DNA from 2 places in the Brevundimonas sp. GW821-FHT09G01 genome. Region 1 is predicted to be linked to the other one. Evidence: riboswitches for the same ligand, from Rfam matches in the RefSeq annotation. Region 1 holds a riboswitch; the other holds the start of a gene.

What was found. A riboswitch is a leader RNA that binds a small molecule or an ion and turns the genes downstream of it on or off. The one in region 1 is predicted to bind cobalamin.
Region 2: it holds a riboswitch for cobalamin, as region 1 does, so the genes downstream of both, AC07NB_RS08140 (TonB-dependent receptor plug domain-containing protein) here and metE (5-methyltetrahydropteroyltriglutamate--homocysteine S-methyltransferase) in region 1, are expected to answer to the same signal.

What each region holds. Positions count from the first base shown of each region.
Region 1 is NZ_JBWKOL010000002.1:187,951-195,050, reverse strand. It holds gene AC07NB_RS05715 (hypothetical protein) at 1-150, opposite strand, end outside; gene AC07NB_RS05710 (DUF808 domain-containing protein) at 252-1,196, opposite strand; cobalamin riboswitch at 1,338-1,542, shown strand; gene metE (5-methyltetrahydropteroyltriglutamate--homocysteine S-methyltransferase) at 1,648-4,017, shown strand; gene AC07NB_RS05700 (acyl-CoA thioesterase) at 4,014-4,754, shown strand; gene AC07NB_RS05695 (glycosyltransferase) at 4,708-5,967, opposite strand; gene AC07NB_RS05690 (hypothetical protein) at 6,072-6,893, opposite strand; gene AC07NB_RS05685 (CarD family transcriptional regulator) at 7,018-7,100, opposite strand, start outside.
Region 2 is NZ_JBWKOL010000003.1:139,847-146,946, reverse strand. It holds gene glnD ([protein-PII] uridylyltransferase) at 1-1,973, opposite strand, end outside; gene mutS (DNA mismatch repair protein MutS) at 1,970-4,681, opposite strand; cobalamin riboswitch at 4,781-4,922, shown strand; gene AC07NB_RS08140 (TonB-dependent receptor plug domain-containing protein) at 5,087-6,922, shown strand; gene AC07NB_RS08135 (aldo/keto reductase) at 6,906-7,100, opposite strand, start outside.

The sequences.
Region 1 (7,100 bases):
GTCGACCTGGATGCCCACCACCGTCGTCAGGGTGGCGTCGCTGTAATAGGTCTTCTGGTACATGAGCCCCGGGGGCACGGCCGAGGCCGCGCCGGCGATACCGGCGACGGCGACCGCCGCCGCGAGCGCCAGAGACTTGATGAGCTTCATAGCAGACCCTCCTTTGGTGAAGGTCCGCATTGGGGCAAACGGCGACGCGCCTGTACAACCCCAAATAAGGTGAATGGATAACGTTCGCGTGTTTGGAGAAGCTAGTGCGTGGCGGCGCCGGGCTTCAGCTTCAGGATCTGGTGCAACACGACCGCGATCACGGCGCCGACGACAATCCCGATCACCGCCGAGATCAGGGCGGTGGTCAGCCAGCCGGCGAGGCCGCCAATCGGGCCCAGCGCATGGGCGACCGTATGGGCCAGCTGCTCGACCGGCACGGCGGGCCAGTCCAGCCCCAGGGTGTGCGTTCCGTGAAGCAGGATGCCGCCGCCGACCCACAGCATGGCGGCGGTGCCGATCACGGACAGGGACGACATGACGATGGGCATGCCCTTGACCAGCCAGCGGCCGACGGTCCGGCTGAAGCGCGACGGGCGCTCGGCCATGTGCAGGCCGATGTCGTCCATCTTCACGATCAGCCCGACCGCGCCATAGACGATCACGGTCATGCCCAGGCCGACGACGATCAGCACTCCAGCCTGGGTCCACAGCGGGGCGTCCGAGACGTCGTTCAGCGCGATGGTCATGATCTCGGCCGACAGGATCAGGTCGGTGCGCACGGCGCCCGCGACGGTCGTGGCCTCCAGATGGGCGGCGTCGCCCTCGACGGGCGCATCTTCGCCATGGCCGCCGCCGAACATCTCCATCAGCTTTTCGGCCCCCTCGAAACAGAGGTAGGCCCCGCCGCACATCAGCAGCGGCGTGATGGCCCATGGCGCGAAGGCGGTCAGCAACAGGGCGACGGGCAGGATCAGCAGCAGCTTGTTGCGGATCGAGCCGATGGCGATCTTGCCGATGATCGGCAGCTCGCGGCTGGGCGACAGGCCGGTGACGTATTTCGGCGTGACCGCCGCGTCGTCGACCACGACCCCCGCCGCCTTGACCCCGGCCTTGCCCGCCGCGGCGCCGACATCGTCGATCGACGCCGCCGCAAGCTTGGCGATCCCCGCCACATCGTCGAGCAGGGCGATAAGTCCGGAGGGCATGGGCGCGGTCACAGGTGAGAAGGGGAGGCCGCAGGGGTACGGCAGGCGAGGGCGCGTGTCGATCCGGGCACCCTCCGATGCGGCGTCCAAAAACACATAAGGATATCCTTATATGTTTCTTGACTTTGCCCCGACGCCCGGCATTGTAGCGCCTGTCGTGGTCTGCGCGTCGTCTTCGGGCGGCGCGGAGCTAAGAGGGAAGCCGGTGCGACGCCGGCGCTGCCCCCGCAACTGTAAGCGGCGAGCCGAAGGTCCATCACGTGTCACTGGGGGTTCGCTCCCGGGAAGGCCGGACCCGAAGCCGTGACCCGTGAGCCAGGAGACCTGCCCCGACAGATAACGTCCTCCGGCGGGGTGTCCGGTCAGGTCGCCTGTGCGCCGCCGGACCGTTTCCGCGCGGGCGTTCGCGCGTCCCTGCCCGAAGCCTTGCCACCAGCAAAGGCTTCGCATCATGACCGCCCGTCTCCCCGTCCAGGTCGCCACCCTCGGCTTTCCCCGCATCGGCCCTAAGCGCGAACTCAAGACCGCGCTTGAGCAGCATTGGTCCGGCCGGATCGACGAGAAGGCCCTGCTGGCCGCCGCCGCCGAGCTGCGCGGCCAGGCCTGGCGACGCCAGCGCGAGCTGGGCGCCGATATCGTCCCGTCCAATGACTTCTCGCTCTACGACCATGTGCTGGATGCGACCGCCATGGTCGGCGCCGTGCCGGACATCTACGGCTGGAGCGGCGAGCGGGTCGGGCTGGAGACCTATTTCGCCATGGCGCGCGGGTCGCAGGGTGACGGCGAGACCGTCTGCGCCCACGGCCATTCGCACGGCGGCGACGGGGTTCCCGCCGCCGGGATGACCAAGTGGTTTGACACCAACTACCACTATTTGGTGCCCGAGTTCACGGCGGACCAGGCCTTCCGGCTGGGTTCGACCAAGGCGCTGCACGAGTATCTGGAGGCGAAGGAGCAGGGGATCGAGACCCGGCCCGTGCTGCTGGGACCGGTCAGCTATCTGTTGCTGGGCAAGGCGCGGGCCGTCTCGAGCGGCGCGGCGGCGAACGACGCGGGCTTCGACCCGCTGACCCTGCTGCCCAGGCTGCTGCCGGTCTACGCCGAGGTGCTGCGGTCGCTGGCGCGGGCGGGGGCGACCTGGGTGCAGATCGACGAGCCCTGCCTGGTCACTGACCTGAGCGACACGGCGCGCGAGGCCTACGCCCATGCCTACGCCGTGCTGAGCGATGTGACCCCGCCGATCAAGCTGATGCTGACGACCTGGTTCGGCGCGATCGGCGACAATCTGGAAACGGTGCAGGCCTTGCCGGTGCACGGCCTGCACGTCGACCTGGTCCGCGCGCCGGAGCAGCTGGACGCCGTCGTCGCGGGCGCGCGGCCGGATCTTGTCCTGTCGCTGGGGGTGCTGGACGGGCGCAACGTCTGGAAGGCCGACCTGAACGCCGTGCTGGACCGGATCGAACCGGTGGTCGCGGCGGGCCGTCAGGTGATCATCGCCCCCTCATGCAGCCTGTTGCACACCCCGATCGATCTGGAGCGCGAGACCGCGCTGGACGCCGAGGTGAAGGACTGGCTGGCTTTCGCGGTGCAGAAGATCGCCGAGCTGGCGACGCTGGCGAAGGCCCTGAACGAGGGGCGCGACGCGGTGCGTGAGACCCTGGACGCCTCGACCGCCTCGGTGGCTTCGCGCCGGGTCTCGCGGCGCATCAACGATGCGGCGGTGCAGGCCCGGGCCGCCGAGCGCGACCCCGACCTGAGCCGGCGCACGGCCTCGTTCGAGGTACGCCGCCTGCTGCAGGACGCCCGCCTGGGCCTGCCCGACTGGCCCACGACCACCATTGGCTCCTTCCCCCAGACCCCCGAGGTTCGAAAGGCCCGCGCCGACCACGGCAAGGGGGCCATCGATGACGCGGCCTACGAACGGTTCCTGCGCGAGGAGACCGCCCGCACGGTCAGATGGCAGGAGGAGATCGGCCTGGACGTGCTGGTCCACGGCGAGTTCGAGCGCAACGACATGGTCCAGTATTTCGGGGAGCAGTTGTCGGGCTTCGTCTTCACCAAGGCGGCGTGGGTGCAGTCCTACGGCTCGCGCTGCGTCCGCCCGCCGATCCTCTACGGCGACGTGTCGCGGCCGAAGGCCATGACGGTGGAGTGGTGGCGCTACGCCCAGTCCCTGACCGAGCGGCCGATGAAGGGGATGCTGACCGGTCCTGTAACGATCCTGAACTGGTCCTTCGTGCGCGACGACCAGCCGCGCAGCGAGACCTGCCGCCAGATCGCCTTCGCGATCCGGGACGAGGTGGTCGATCTGGAGACCGCCGGCGCCCCCATCATCCAGATCGACGAGGCCGCTTTGCGCGAGGGCCTGCCGCTGCGCCGCGCCGACTGGCAGGCCTATCTGGACTGGGCGGTCGAGGGCTTCCGCATCGCCGCCTCGGGGGTGCGGGACGAGACCCAGATCCACACCCACATGTGCTATTCAGAGTTCAACGACATCATCCGGTCGATCGGCGCCATGGACGCCGACGTCATCTCCATCGAGACCTCGCGCTCGAAGATGGAGCTGCTCGACGCCTTCTCCAGCTATCGCTATCCGGCCGGGATCGGGCCGGGCGTCTACGACATCCATTCGCCGCGCGTGCCGGCGGTGGAGGAGATGACGGCCCTGCTGAAGGCCGCGGCCGCCAAGCTGCCCGTCGGCCAGCTGTGGGTGAATCCAGACTGCGGGCTGAAGACCCGCCAGTGGCCCGAGACCGAGGCCGCCCTGCGCAACATGGTGGCGGCGGCCCGGGAAGCGCGAAGTGGGGCGGTGCGGGCATGACCGTTCGCCTGATCGACATGGTGTTCCCCGGGGACGCCAACCACCACGGCACCCTGTTCGGGGGCGTCGGGCTGGCGCACCTGGACAAGGTCGCCTTCCTGGCCGCCAGCCGCCATGCGCGGCGGGCGGTGGTGACGGCCGGGTGCGAGCGGATCGACTTCGCCGCCCCCGCCCGCATCGGGGAGATGGTGGAGGCCACGGGCCGGGTCGTGCGCACGGGCCGGTCGTCGCTGGGCGTGGAGGTCGAGCTTCACGCCGAGGCCCTGCTGACCGGCGAGCGGCGGCTGTGCACGCGCGGCCTGTTCAACATGGTCGCCCTGCGCGGCGACGGAGACGAGACGCCGCTGTCGCCGGTCCAGGACGAGGCGGAGGAGGCCGATGGCTGGCTGCGAACGGTGGAAATGGTGTTCCCCGGCACGACCAACCACTACGGCACCCTGTTCGGCGGCGACGCCCTGAAGCTGATGGGCAAGGCGGCGTTCGTCACCGCGACGCGGTCCGCCCGCGCCGTGGTGGTGATGGCCGCCACCAACCGCATCGACTTCAAGGCCCCCATCGACGGCGGCGACATGATCGAACTGGTCTCGCGGGTGAAGATGACGGGGCGCAGCTCGCTGGCCGTCGAGGTTCAGCTGTGGGCCGAGGGGCTGGTGAGCGGCGACCGGCGCCACTCGGCCACGGCGGAGTTCATCATGGTCGCCGTCGACCGTACGGGGATCCCGACGCCGGTGTCCTGAGGCTCAGGCGGTCGAGAAGCCACTGCGCCGCCGCGGCGGCCCCGTCGCTCCGGACGTCGCCTGCGAGCGCCGCAGCCCGCGCTGTCGTTTCGGGCCGCAGCGCCGCGTCCAACGCCGCCGTCAGCGTCTCGACCGTGGGCGTTGGGCCCTCGTGCGCCACGCCGACGCCCAGGCCGGCGACCCGGGCGGCCCAGTAGGGCTGATCGACGAGCTGGGGGACGATGACCTGCGGCGCTCCGGCGCGGGCGGCGGCGGTCGTGGTGCCCGCCCCGCCGTGGTGGATGACGGCGGCGACGCGGGAGAAGAGGGCCTGCTGATTGATGTCGCCGACCCGGAAACAGTCGGCTCCGTCGTCGGGCAGGGCGAAGCCGGCCCAGCCGCCGGCCAGAACCACGCGGCGGCCATGGGCGCGGGCGGCGGTGACGGCGGCCCGCGCCGCGTCCTGCGAGGCGGCCATGCTCATGCTGCCGAAGCCGACATAGACAGGCGGCGCGCCGGCCTCGAGAAAGTCGTCCAGCCCCTCCGGCAGCGGGCGCGGGTCCGGCAGGATCCAGGCGCCGGTCTGGACGGCGTCGCACAGGTCGGTCGGCGCCCAGGGCCACAGGGCCGGGTCCGAGGCCAGGAGCGGGCGATCAGAGAAGACCTGGTCGCGGACATTGTCGGTCGGCGACAGGCCGACGGAGGCGCGCAGACCGTTCACCGCCTCGCCGAACAGCGCGTTCATGACGCCGATGTTGAGGTCCCACAGCGCGCGGTTATCGGTCACCTCCGGCGGGTGGGGATGGCCGGGATAGGGGAAGGGGGCGTGATGCTCGGACGGCAGGATCAGGGGGCAGAAAGAGACGTGGGCGTAGGCCGCGCCCTTCTGCTCGGCCACGGCCTGCGAGGCCGCGCAGGACGGCATCAGGCCGGTCGCCACGATCAGGTCGCAACCCTCGGCCGCCCTGGAGATCGCGCCCAGCTGGGCGAAGGCCATTTCGGCCGCGCGTTTGGGCAGGTCCACCGGCGGCTTGCCGGCGACGGCGATCCAGTCGCGGATACCCATGAAGGCCGGGACGAATGGCACGCCGGCGCGGGCCAGCAGGTCGATGAACTCCTGATCGGGCGGGGCGCAGACCACCGCTTCCGCGCCCTGCGCCTGAAGCGCCTCGGCCAGCGCCGCCATCGGCTCGACGTCGCCGCGCGATCCATAGGTCGTCAGCAGAATACGCATTCGGTCACCCTCCATTCCGAGGGTTCCGGACTCTGCGCATAAAAGCCGGCGCGCCAAGCCTTGAACGAAACTGTTTCGTGCCCACTTCCAGTCCAACTGGACGGTCAGTCGGGCAACCGAAGCGCCTTCCACTTCAACACAGCCGGAAGTCGGGTCCCCTCCGCCCAGGCCGTGAACGCTCCCAGGATGTCCTCGAATTCCAGAACTGTCTGGCCGCCTTCCGTCTCCGCGCGGAAGTGGCGATCCGCGCCGCCGTCGCGGCGCTCGAGCGTGAAGCCGCCGTTGGTCCAGCGGGTCTGGATGTAGTCCTCGGGGGCGGCCTCAAGGATCAGGATGTCGTTCGGGCCGGTTTCGGAAAGCGCCTCCTGCAACTCGGCCGCGGAGATCACACCGGTCCGCGTCGTCTCGTTGACGATCAGGGTCAGCGTCCGGAGCGGAGCGGTTGCAGACGGCGTTCGCCTGGACGGCGCCGTCGCATTGCGCACGAAGCGGACCAGAGGGTCGGCCTCAACATGCATCGCGTTCCGCAGCCAGACGCCCAACAGCCACAGGGGTATGAAGATCGCGGCCATGAACGGGATAGACCGCAGGGCTTCGGTTGCATCCCGTCCAGTGAGAAGCGCCACGAGCGGGACGAACAGGAAGGCTACGCCGATCAGGGTCACGCCAATGACTCCGTTCAGGTCGGAGCCCGCGCGGCCGGTGATCCGGGCGCCCGAGGGGTCGGAGGAAATCCAGCCGATGAGCATGGGGCCTCGGGTTATGCCCGTCCACCACAGGCAGACCAGGGAGCCGAGGATCCAGCCGCGGGCGCCGTTCTTCTGTTCGAACCAGCCCTTCGCCCGGCGGCGAATGCGGGCCTTGGCCTCGTCCGGCGAGAGGGGCGACAGGATCTCGAACGGATAGCCGAACGGTTGCAACGCCATGAACTTTCCCGACCTTCCGCGCTCGCCGGGAGTCTTGTCGGGCCCGCCGGTCCGCGCAAGACAGGGCAAACAAAAAGGCCCGGGATCGCTCCCGGGCCTTTCGTATTCCAGCGATGCGCGTCGATCAGGCGGCTTCGGCCTCGGCGGTCGCCGCGACGATGGCCTTCTTGGCGCTCAGCGACTTGCCGAGCAGTTCGACGGCGGCGT
Region 2 (7,100 bases), on a different contig from region 1:
CTCGCTGCCGCGCCCGAGGCTCCGGCGCGGGCGACCAGATCGGGGAAGTCGGCCAGCGGGTCGGCGCGGGTCACGTCCTCGCCCCGGAACACGCCCTCGGTGCGCTGATACAGGTCGCGCATCAGCTGGCCTTTCCAGCCGTTCCACACCCCCGGCCCCACGGCGCGGATGTCGGCCACGGTCAGCACCAGCAGGGTCCGCAGCCGTTCGGGATCGCCGACCAGCCCGGCGAAGGCTCGCACTGTCGCGGGATCGGACACGTCGCGCTTCTGGGCGTAGTCGCTGAGGGCCAGGTGATGGCGCACCAGCCAGACCACGAACTCGGTCCGGCGCGGGTCGATGCCCAGCCGGTCGCAGGCGCGCCGCGCGGCGATGGCGCCGTCCTCCAGCTGCCCCCGGTCCCCGCCCTTGCCGACGTCATGCAGCAGCATGGCCAGCATCAGGGCCTCGAAGTCGTCGATACGGTGGACGATCTCGGTGGCCGTCGGATGTTCGGCGCTCAGCTTGCCGCGCCAGATGTCGTTGATGATGCCGATGGCCTGCAGCGTGTGCTCGTCGACCGTATAGGCGTGGTACATGTTGAACTGGGTCTGGCCGACGATCCGCCCCCATTCGGGCAGGAAACGGCCCAGCAGGCCTGTCTCGTTCATCAGCGTCAGCACGCGATAGGGCCGCTGCCCCGTCAGGATGTCGAGGAAGGCGCGGGTCGCCTCGGCGTCGCGGCGCAGCGACGGCGTGACTAGCGACAGCGACCGCGTCACCGCCGAAAAGGCGTCGGGGTGCAGGTCCAGGTCATGCTCGTCGGCAGTGCGGAACAGGGTCAGCAGCTTGGTCGGGTCCTCAGCGAAGACCTCGGGCCCCGTCACCGACAGGCGGCCCGAGACTTCGACGAAGCCCTCGACGCCCAGATTGCGTTTCCGGCCCGGGATCAGCCGCGACAGGCTCATCGTCGGCTTCTGGTGGCGCGCCTCCAGCTTGGCCGACATGGCCCGGGTCAGGGCGCCCACGTCCCGCGCCACGATGAAGTAGCGGCGCATGAACCGTTCCACCGCCGGCTCGTCGCCCCGTCCTTGCCAGCCCATGCGGCGGGCCACCTCGGGCTGCAGGTCGAAGGTCAGCTTCTCCTCGGCCCGACCCGCCAGCAGGTGCAGATGCGCCCGGGTGCGCCACAGGAAGTCGAAGGACTCCTCGAACGTCCGGCGTTCCCGCGAGGTCAGCAGATCGTCCATGACCCGCGCACCCAGCGGGCTGTCCGGCGCCAGCGAACGGGCGATCCAGAACAGGGTGTTGAGGTCGCGCAGGCCGCCCTTGCCGTCCTTGACGTTGGGCTCGACCCGATAGCGCACCGCGCCGGTCTTCTGGTGGCGGACGTTCCGCTCCTCCAGCTTGGCGGCGATGAAGGGGCGGGGATCGGCCTTGGCCACGAAGGCCTGGAAGCGGGCGATGAAGTCGTCCGCCAGCTTCTCGTCCCCGGCCAGGGGGCGGGCCTCCAGCAGGGTGGTGCGGACCATCATGTCGGTTCGGGCCAGCGCCAGCGAGTCATCGACCGACCGCGCCGCCTGCCCGACCTTCACGCCCAGGTCCCACAGGACGTAGAGCATGAATTCGATCACCTGTTCGGTGCGCGGGATCGACTTCCACGGGCGCAGGAACAGCAGGTCTAGGTCCGAGAAGGGCGCCATCACGCCGCGTCCGTAGCCGCCCACGGCGATCAGGCTCAGCCGCTCAGCCTCGGTGGGATTGGGGGCCGGATAGAAGACATCGGTGGTGAAGCGCCACAGGGCGGTCAGCATGTCGTCGGCGGCGGCGGCGTAGAGCCGCGCCACCTCGACGCCCTCGCCCCCCGCCTCCAGCCGCCGGGCCGCCTTCGCCCGGCCCGCGTCCCAGCTCTCGCGCAGGATCGCCGCCACGGCCCGACGCACATCGGACGCCCCGGCCGTCTCCGCCAGCCGCGCGTCGAGGGTCTGGTTCACCGGCCTGCCGGCCCTTTGGCCAAACCCTTGAGGCGATACAGGGCCTCCAGCGCCTCGCGCGGGCTCAGCTCGTCGGGCTCGATGCCCTTCAGCGCGTCCTCGACCATCGAAGGCCGGGCCGGTTCGGGCGCGGCCGGCTCGGCCATGGCGAACAGGGGCAGGTCGGTGAGATTGGCGCCGGCGGTCTTCTCGCCTTCCAGCCGGTCCAGCACCTCGCGGGCGCGGGCGACGACCGGTCCCGGCACGCCGGCCAGCCTGGCCACCTGCACGCCGTAGGAGCGGTCGGCGGCGCCCGGCGCGGCCTCGTGCAGGAAGACCAGCTCGCCGTTCCACTCCTTGGCCCGCATGGACAGGTTGCAGACGTGGGCCAGCCGCGTCTCCAGCACCGCCAGCTCGTGATAGTGGGTGGCGAACAGGGTGCGGGCGCGGTTGCGGTCGTGCAGCGCCTCGGTCGTGGCCCAGGCGATGGCCAGGCCGTCGTAGGTGGCGGTGCCGCGGCCGATCTCGTCCAGCACCACGAAGCTGCGCTCGGTGGCCTGGGTCAGGATGGCGGCGGTCTCGACCATCTCCATCATGAAGGTGGACCGGCCGCGCGCCAGATCGTCGCCCGCTCCGACCCGGCTGAACAACCTGTCGACCACGCCCAGCCGCATCGATTTCGCGGGCACGAACGCCCCGGCCTGGGCCAGCACCACCAGGAGGGCGTTCTGGCGCAGGAAGGTCGATTTACCGGCCATGTTCGGCCCGGTGACGATCGACAGTCGGGCGCCGGCCGCGCCCGAACCGTCAAGCCGGCAGTCGTTTGGCGTATAGGGATCACCCGCCGCCTTGACCGCCGCCTCGACCACCGGGTGACGCCCGGCGGCGACCTCGAAGCAGAGGGTATCATCGACGTGCGGCCGCACCGCCCCGACCTCCTGCGCCCATTCCGCCAGGGCGGCGTGGGCGTCGAGCTCGGCGAGCGCTTCGGCCACGGCCTGGAGCGGCTGGGCCAGGGACTGGACCGTGCGCCGCCAGATCTCGAAAGTCTCGCCCTCGATGGCCAGCGACCGGTGGCCGGCCTGGCTGATCTTGGCGTCCAGCTCGGACAGTTCGACGGTGGTGAAGCGGACCTGGGTGGCCAGGGTCTGGCGATGGATGAAGGGGCTTTCGCCAGTGGGGCGCAGCAGGGGCTCGGCGGCCTTGGCGCTGGTCTCCAGGAAATAGCCCAGAACGGCGTTGTGCTTGATCTTGAAGGCCACGCCGGACTCCGCGACCGCGCGGGCCTCCAGATCGGCCACGACCCGGCGGCTGTCGTCGCGCAGGCGGCGCGCCTCGTCCAGCTCGGGGCGGAAGTCGGGGTTCACGAAGCCGCCGTCGCGCGCCAGATGCGGCGGCTCGGCGACCAGCCCCTCGGCCAGATCGACCAGCAGGCGGCCCAGGTCGGGCGTCAGGGTCAGGCGGTCGACGCAGGATGCGATGCGCGGCGGCGGCCCGGTCAGCGGATCGGCCACCGGCGGGAACAGGCCGGCGATGCCCTCGGCGATCGACAGGCCGTTGCGGATGCCGGCCAGATCGCGCGGCCCGCCCCGGCCCAGCACCAGCCGCGACACCGCGCGGGCCACGTCCGAAGAGGCCTTCAGCCCGTCGCGCAGATCGCGGCGCAGATCGCGGCGCTCCAGCAGCCATTCGACCGCATCGAGTCCATGGTTGATGGCGACGGGATCGCGCAGCGGACGCGCCACCCGCTCGGCCAGAGCCCGGGCGCCGCCCGAGGTCACGGTGCGGTCGATCGAGGCCAGCAGTGAACCGTCGCGCTCGCCGCGCTGGGTCCGGTCGATTTCAAGGCTGAGACGCGTCGCCGGATCGATGGCGAGGAAGCCGGTGTCGCCGGTGCGGCGCGGCGGGGTCAGGGCCGGGATCTTGCCGGCCTGGGTCGTCTCCAGATAGGCGGCGATCAGGCCCAGGGCCGAGACCTCCGCCTCCTCGAAGGCGCCGAAACTGTCCAGCGAGGCCACGCCGTACAGGCGCTCGACCCTGGCCTTGGCGCCGACCGGCTCGGCCAGCGCCTGCGGCAGGGCCTGGACCACGCCGCCGGACCCGTTCAGCGCATCCTTGGTCGCCTCGTCCGAGAACAGGCGATCGGGGACCAGCACTTCGGACGGCCGGAAGGACGACAGGGTCGCGCCCAGATCCTCCAGCGAGCAGGCCACCACATCCACCGCCCCGGCCGACAGCTCGACCACGGCCACGGCCGCCCGGCCCTTGCGCACCGCCACGGCGGCCAGCCGGTTGGCGCCGCGCGCGTCCAGCAGGCTGTCCTCGGTCAGGGTGCCCGGTGTGACCACCCGCACGACGCCGCGGTGCACCACCGCCTTGCCGCCGCGCTTCTTGGCCTCGGCCGGGTCTTCCAGCTGTTCGCAGATGGCCGCCTTGAAGCCCTGCCGGATCAGCCGCGCCAGATAGCCGTCCAGCGCATGCACCGGCACCCCGGCCATGGGGATGTCGTCGCCGTTGTGCTTGCCCCGCTTGGTCAGGGTGATGCCCAGCGCCGCGGCGGCGATCTCGGCGTCCTTGAAGAACAGCTCGTAGAAGTCGCCCATGCGGAAGAACAGGATGGCGTCCGGCTGTCCGGCCTTGGCCGTTAGATACTGCGCCATGAACGGCGTCGCGCCCTCCAGGGACGGGACGGCGTCGGCGTGCGGCGGGTGAGCGAGGGGAGCGTTCATGCGTGTCGTCAGGGTGACGGATCGGAGCAGCCGTCTCAAGCGCGATCCGCATTCCTTGCACAAGCGTCGCTGCACTGCGACAAGCCGCGTCGGCGGTTAAGGGAACACGGTGCGAAACCGTGGCTGTGCCCGCAACTGTAGGCGGCGAGATCGCTGTCCGCCCGGAGCTCGCTCCGGCGCCACTGGCCTTCGGGCCGGGAAGGCGAGGGCTTCGATTGTCGACCCGCAAGCCAGGAGACCTGGCCGCCACCGTCGCTCGCCGCTGTCCGGGACCAGGCAGAGGCGCGGGGACTTCCGTCGCAGCGACCCGATCTTGCGCCGTCCGGACCTTCGGGTTCGGCGGATCGGTTCGCTCACATGAGGCCTCTCGCGCGCATTCGCGGGGCCTGTACGGGGTTTTCGCTCATGAAGCGCTCCATTCTGCTTTCCACCGCGGCCATGGCCGCGGCCTTCGCCGGTCCCGCCTTCGCCCAGGAGGCGCAGGACGATTCCCTGCCCGAGATCGTGGTCACCGCCACCCGCATTCCCTCCATCGTCGCCGACACGCCCGGCGCCCGCGTGATCGACAGCCGGACCATCGAACAGCGGGGCGCCGTCTTCGCCGCCGACATCCTGTCCGACGTTCCCGGCCTGTCGGTGACCCGCTCAGGCGCCTTAGGCGGCGTCGCCCAGGTCCGCATGCGGGGCGCCACCCCCGGCAAGACCCTGGTCCTCGTGGACGGCGCGCCGGTCAACGACGCGGCCGAGCCCAACGGCGCCTATGATTTCTCGGGCTTCGACCTGGGCGACATCGAGCGCATCGAGGTCCTGTCCGGCCCGCAGTCCTCGCTGTGGGGTTCCGACGCCATCGGCGGCGTGATCGCCTTCACCACCAAGGAAATCGACGATGTTCGCGCCGAGGCCGAGGCCGGCAGCTTCGGCACTGTGCGCGGCCGCCTCGCCGGCGGCGTGGCCAATGAGACCTGGGCGCTGGGCGGCTATGTCTCGCGCTTCACCACCGACGGCGTCTCCGTCGCCGATGAGGCCAACGGCAATCCTGAGGCCGACGGCTTCGAAAACACCACCGTGGGCGTTCGCGGCCGCTACGCCGTCTCCCCGACGGTGAAGCTGGAGGGCTCGGCCCGCTGGTCGCGCAGCGAGGCCGACCTCGATAACGGCTTCCCGGTTTCAGACAACGCCGACCGTTCGGAATCCGAGCAATGGTCGGGCTTCACCCGCGCCGGCGTCGAAGCCTTCGGCCTGGACCATCAGTTCAGCGTCTCGGCCTCGAACATCGAGCGCGAGACCTTCAGCGCCTTCGGTTCGGTCTTTGAAGCCGACCGCCAGGCCTACCGCTGGCAGGCCAACGGCGAGACCGGCGCCGCCACCTACGCCTTCGGCGCCGAGCGCGAAGAGAGCGAAGGCAGCATCTCGACGGGCGCCAAGGTCGATCTGGGAACCACCTCGGTCTTCGGCACGGGCCGCTATCAGGTCACCGACGCCCTCAGCGTCACCGGCGGCCTGCGCTTCGACGACACTGACGACTTCGGCTCCAGGACCACCGGGCGCGTCTCGGCGGCGTGGGACTTCGGTTACGGCTTCACCCTGTCGGGCGCCTACGGCACGGGCTTCAAGGCTCCGTCGGTCAGCCAGGCGGTTTGCGACTTCTGCTTCTCGTCGATCCCCTTCCCGACCCTGCGTCCGGAAAAGGCCGAAGGCTATGAAGCGGCGATCGGCTGGCGATCGGCTGACGGCCGCATCGAAGGCCGGGCGACCGCCTACCACCTCTCGGTGGAGGACCAGATCACCTACTTCTTCGATCCGGCCACCTTCGACAGCTACTACATCAACCTGGCCGAGACGGCGACGGACGGGGTCGAGCTGGAAGGCCGGGCCCTGCTGGGCGGCGGCTTCGACCTGAGCCTGGCCTACGCCTGGACCGACGCAAAGGACGAGAGCAACGGCCGTGCGTTGGCGCGGGTGCCGGAACATGCGGGCTCGGCGACCCTGGGCTGGACCGGCGATCGCCTGTCGGGCGCCCTGACCGTGCGTGCCGAAGGCGACGAGCCTGACACCAACTCGGCCACGGCCGCGACGCGCGAAGGTTTCGTCACGGCGAACCTGAACGCGGCCTACGTTCTGACCGACAACGTCACCCTGACGGCCCGGGTCGAGAACCTGGCCGACAAGCACTACCAACAGGTGCTGGGATACGGCGAGCCGGGTCGCTCCGGCTACGTCGGGATCAGGCTGCGCTACTGATCCGCGCGCGAGGCCCGGCCGCTGCGGCGGCCGGGTGCTCGAGCTGAAGGCTCTGCCAGTCCAGCGCCGGCGCCGGCGCATGGGCGGCGGCCACCACGGCGCGCAGTTCGGCGGCCGAGGCGGCGCTGGCCACCACGGCGGCGACCTGCGGCAGACCCAGGGTGTAGGCCAGCGTCGC